2 regions of the Labrys sp. HAY1-8F genome follow, and region 2 is predicted to be linked to the other one. Evidence: predicted binding sites of a transcription regulator. Region 2 holds the regulator's gene; the other holds the start of a gene.
The links. The regulator PhoB, encoded in region 2, activates phosphate uptake and scavenging genes when phosphate is short. The targets are predictions, from matches to a motif close to TGTCATNNANCTGTCAT.

Region 1: a site for PhoB is predicted at 1,311-1,327, ahead of ACR9ZN_RS06425 (DUF47 family protein). Genes of this name have one in related genera too.

The regions. Positions count from the first base shown of each region.
Region 1 covers NZ_JBPGWZ010000001.1:1,410,443-1,412,835, forward strand. The annotation lists gene ACR9ZN_RS06420 (inorganic phosphate transporter) at 1-644, opposite strand, end outside; gene ACR9ZN_RS06425 (DUF47 family protein) at 644-1,288, opposite strand; gene ACR9ZN_RS06430 (hypothetical protein) at 1,785-1,997, opposite strand; gene ACR9ZN_RS06435 (DUF3775 domain-containing protein) at 2,295-2,393, opposite strand, start outside.
Region 2 covers NZ_JBPGWZ010000002.1:2,233,278-2,235,670, reverse strand. The annotation lists gene ACR9ZN_RS19420 (hypothetical protein) at 1-669, opposite strand, end outside; gene phoB (phosphate regulon transcriptional regulator PhoB) at 810-1,511, opposite strand; gene phoU (phosphate signaling complex protein PhoU) at 1,525-2,244, opposite strand; gene pstB (phosphate ABC transporter ATP-binding protein PstB) at 2,280-2,393, opposite strand, start outside.

The sequences.
Region 1 (2,393 bases), on a different contig from region 2:
CTCGAGCCGAGATAGCCTTGCGAAAACAGCAGCACCGCGATGATGCCCATCGTCTTCTGCGCATCATTGCCACCGTGCCCCAGCGAATAGAGCGAGGCGGAGACGAATTGCAGAATGCGGCAGGTACGGTCGACGGCGAAAGGCGTTTGGCGAACGAAGATCCAAGACACGACCAGGATCAGCAGCAACGCCAGAAAAAAGCCGATCGCCGGCGAGAGGAAAATGGCCGAGACCGTCTTCGCGAGGCCTGAAAATACGATGGCGTTTCCGCCCGTCTTGGCCAGACCTGCGCCCACCAGGCCGCCCACGAGTGCGTGCGAGGAGCTCGACGGAATGCCAAGCAGCCAAGTGAGCACGTTCCACACAATCGCGCCCAACAGGGCCGCAAAAATCACCGCCGGCGACACGATGGCGGGGTCGACGATGCCGGTACCAAGCGTCTCGGCCACGTGCAGGCCGAAGAAAAGGAAGGCGATGAAATTGAAGAATGCCGCCCAGAATACGGCATAATGCGGCCTGAGCACACGCGTCGAAACGATGGTGGCGATCGAATTGGCCGCATCGTGCAGACCGTTGAGAAAATCGAAAATGAGCCCGACGACGATGAGTCCGACCAGGAGCGGCAAGGCGAGAGCTGTTTCCATCAGACGTTCTCGATGACGATGCCGCTGATCTCGTTGGCAACGTCTTCGAAGCGGTCGACGACCTTCTCCAGTTCGCCATAGATTTCGCTGCCGATGAGATAGGCCATGGCATTGTTGGTGCCATTGATGCGGAAAAGGTTCTTCAGCCCCTCTTCGTAGAGCTCGTCCGATTTGCCCTCAACCCGCGTAACCTCTTCGGCGAGTGCACTGAGCCTCGCCGAATTCGGCCCGATCTGCGTGAGCAGCGGTATCGCCTCGGCGACCAGATGCGCAGCCTCGGCGATCAGCACACCCATTTCCCGCATGCCAGGCTCGAATGTGCGTTGTTCGAAACGCCGGATGGTCTTCACTGTCTTGTTGAGCATGTCGATCGCATCATCCATGGACTGGATCAGATCCTTGATGTCGCCGCGATCGAACGGCGTTATGAAGCTGCGGCGGGTTGCAAGCAGCACCTCTCGGGTGATTTCGTCCGCCTCGTCTTCGAGTTCAACGATGCGGTTGCAGTGCTTCTCGATATCGCCCTTGCCCGCCAGCATCGCCTTCATCGCTTCGGCCGCGCCGACCACTGTCTTCGAATGACGCTCGAACAAGTGGAAGAACTTGTCCTCGCGCGGCAGGAGCTTCTTGAACCAACTGAGCATGCTTCGAATCCGGCTGCAGAATTGTCACATAACGGTCATAGATAAAAACCGTCGTACGTAAAGGTCGGAACTAATGAGAGAAGTTGTGACGTACGCCTGGAGCCCCTTTCGTCACAATGCCCCAGCACGTCCGGCACGGTGAAAATCATCGTGCGACCGCCTTGACCAAACAAAGGCTTTATCTCGTTGTCGATCTGCCAACGAGTGTGCCGTCCGAACGCGATGGCTAAACACGAGGCTCTGAAACCGGTCATAATCTGGTTATCGACGCGGAAAAATTCATGCGATCGGCGGGGCATCGTCAGGTTCCCCGAGGCCAGACGATGCGCCAGATTGTTCGGGTATCCTTCAGGCTCGCCTCGAAACCGGCAACTTGCGTGCCTGCGCCTCATCGAAAGATCAACAAGAGCGAGGTTGCGCTCTGGTGCGCCCATCCCCTCGCCAACTTCCTCGTGAACCTCCTCGATGCCGGTGCAATAAAAGTAAATTGGCGTTCTCACTGGCGGGGATATTCATCTGAGGCGACAGCCGGGGCCAATATCATCGCTTCGGCGACCTCAAAGCATTTGGCAGGGTGACAACACGAGCCCGGAACGGCCATCTCCAGTTCATCGGTCCCGTCAATGGGAGTGGCAAAAACCAACCTTCTGCAGACGAAGCATACCCAGCTGATTTTTACGAGTTCCACCTCGAGGTCTTCGGTGCCCATCAGCATTCTCCACCCGAGTATCTGTTCAAACTGCTCTGGTAGAATGACGTTCCCCGGGACTCGTCGAAGATTGTCGCGATCTAGGCCTGTGCAAGAGTCGGTAACGATATCGTTCGCCGCCTATGGGGCGAAACTGCCCAGTTGCTCCCAGGCGCCTGAAGGACTGCAATCCCAGCTTTACAACGAATCCGGGAGAAATCCGGCAGGATGGACGGGCGAATAGGTTCGCTAACGACAAGGCGGGTATCGAAAGCCGCGCTAAAAACCTGTGCGACGAGGCCACCGGCGCGACGGCTTTCAGCGATCCGAACGCTTGAGGCGATGAATCTCGACGCCGTCCTTTGACGCTGCCTCTGCCGATCCCAGACTCTCGTCATCGAGCCCGACTCCGATCGC
Region 2 (2,393 bases):
CGGGCAACGGATCAATGTGTCTTCATCGAGCCACAGCTGCCGCTCGGGGGCGGGGGTCATCACGATGGTTTCCGCCGTGCCGGAGCGGCCGCTTCGCAGGGCCTGGTCCTGCGCCGGCGAGCTGCCGCATCGAAGCTGCAGCGTCGCCTGGAACTTGGCGCTGGAAGGCTCCTCGCCATCGGCCTCGATGACCGCGCAATATTTGCCGTAGAGCTGGATGGCAGGACCGGCTGCCCGTAGAAGCTGCACGGAAACCCGGTTGCCTGGCGTCGCCCCCTGCTTGTCGCAGCCATCGTCCTGCAAGGCATAGATGCCGTCGGCATAGTTGCCCGCCTTCTGGGCATAGGACGTGTGCGTGGCGGGCGCGCGTCCGGCCTGCCTGACGGACAAGACGGTCCTGATCTGCCTGCTGCCATCGGGTGCGACCTCCACCATGGCCTCGACCTCGCATCGCGAGCCTTCCTTGCAGATACCGGCGACCTGCTCCTGCATGTCGCTGTCGGCTGCGATGAAGCAATCCTTGCCGATATAGGAGCCTGCCAAGCCGGAGCCGGTACCGAACTCGCCCGAACACAAGGTTTTCTTGAGCTTGGCCGCTGCGGCATCGCTGGGAAGCAGCGCCAACGAACTGGCAGTCAAAAGCGACGCGACGAGCAAGGAACGGATCATGGCAACCCCGGCATTTTCTTTGGCAAGTCGTCTTATCGCAAGCCTCTGAAATCGCCTAGATCGGGCGAGTACCGGGTACGTGATGCGACAAGGCCGGCGGTGAGCCGCCGGCCTTGGTGTCGGGCGATGAAATATCCGTCCTAGGCCTGCTTGGCGAAGGTCTCGTCGAAGGAATAGCCGGCGCCGCGAACCGTGCGGATCGGGTCGATCTCGCGCGTGCGGTTCATCGCCTTGCGCAGTCGCCCGACATGCACGTCGACCGTGCGCTCGTCGATATAGACGTCGCGGCCCCAGACGCTGTCGAGCAATTGCTCGCGTGCGAATACGCGTCCCGGCGCCTGCATCAGGAATTCGAGCAGACGGAACTCGGTCGGGCCGAGGCGGATCTCGCGATTGCCGCGATGAACGCGCTTGGTCTCGCGGTCGAGGGAAATGTCACCGGCCTTGAGCAGGGAGGCGACGTGATCGGGCTTGGCCCGACGCAGCAGAGCGCGCACGCGGGCCGAGAGTTCCGGCACGGAGAAGGGCTTGACGACATAATCGTCGGCGCCGGTGGCCAGACCCCGCACACGCTCGGTTTCCTCGCCACGCGCCGTGAGCATGATCACGGGCAGGCGCTCGGTTTCCGGCCGCATGCGGATGCGCCGGCACAATTCGATACCCGACAACCCCGGCAGCATCCAGTCCAGCAATACCAGATCCGGCACGCTTTCGCGCAGGCGGATCTCGGCATCGTCACCGCGCGCCACACTGTCGACCTCATAGCCTTCGGCTTCGAGATTGTAGCGCAGCAGCAAGGTCAGTGCTTCTTCGTCCTCGACGATCAGAACCTTGGGAGGCATGGCCTATCCCTTGTTACTTAGCCGGCACAGGAAGGTCGACGAGATCGGTGCTGTTGTCCGCCTTGGGCCGCTCGCCGGCCGGCGATTCACCGGTCACCAGGTAATGCACCGTTTCGGCGATGTTGGTGGCATGGTCGCCGATGCGCTCGATGTTCTTGGCGCAGAACAGCAGATGGGTGCAGAAGCCGATATTGCGCGGATCTTCCATCATGTAGGTCAGCAATTCGCGGAACAGCGAGGTGTACATCGCATCGATCTCGCCGTCCGAACTCCAGACCGAGAGCGCTTCTTCGACATTGCGCTGGGCGAAGGCGTCGAGGACCTGCTTGAGCTGCTCGAGCACCAGGTCAGCCATATGGTCGAAACCGCCGAAGAGCTGGGCCGGCTGCGCATGGCTGTGGATGGCCACCACGCGCTTGGCGACGTTCTTGCCGAGGTCGCCGATGCGTTCGAGATCGTTGGCCACCCGCAGGGCCGAGACGATTTCGCGCAGGTCGAGTGCCAGTGGCTGGCGCTTGGCGATGACCAGGATAGCCCGGTCCTCGACCTGGCGCTGGAGCTTGTCGATCGCCAGATCGAGCTCGATCACGGCCTTGGCGCGCTGGGTGTCGCGCTTGAGCAGGGCTTCGACGCTGTCGGCTACGCTCTTCTCTGCATAGCCACCCATTTCGGCGATCATGTTGCGCAATTCGCGCAATTCCTGATCAAAGGATGTAACGATGTGGTCGGACATGCCGCCTCCAAATGAATTCGACGCTGGCCGAGGGATCAGCCGAAGCGGCCGGTGATGTAATCCTGTGTACGGCTGTCGTTCGGGGTGGTGAACATCTTGTTGGTCTGGCCGACCTCGATGAGGTCACCCAGATAGAAGAAGGCCGTCAC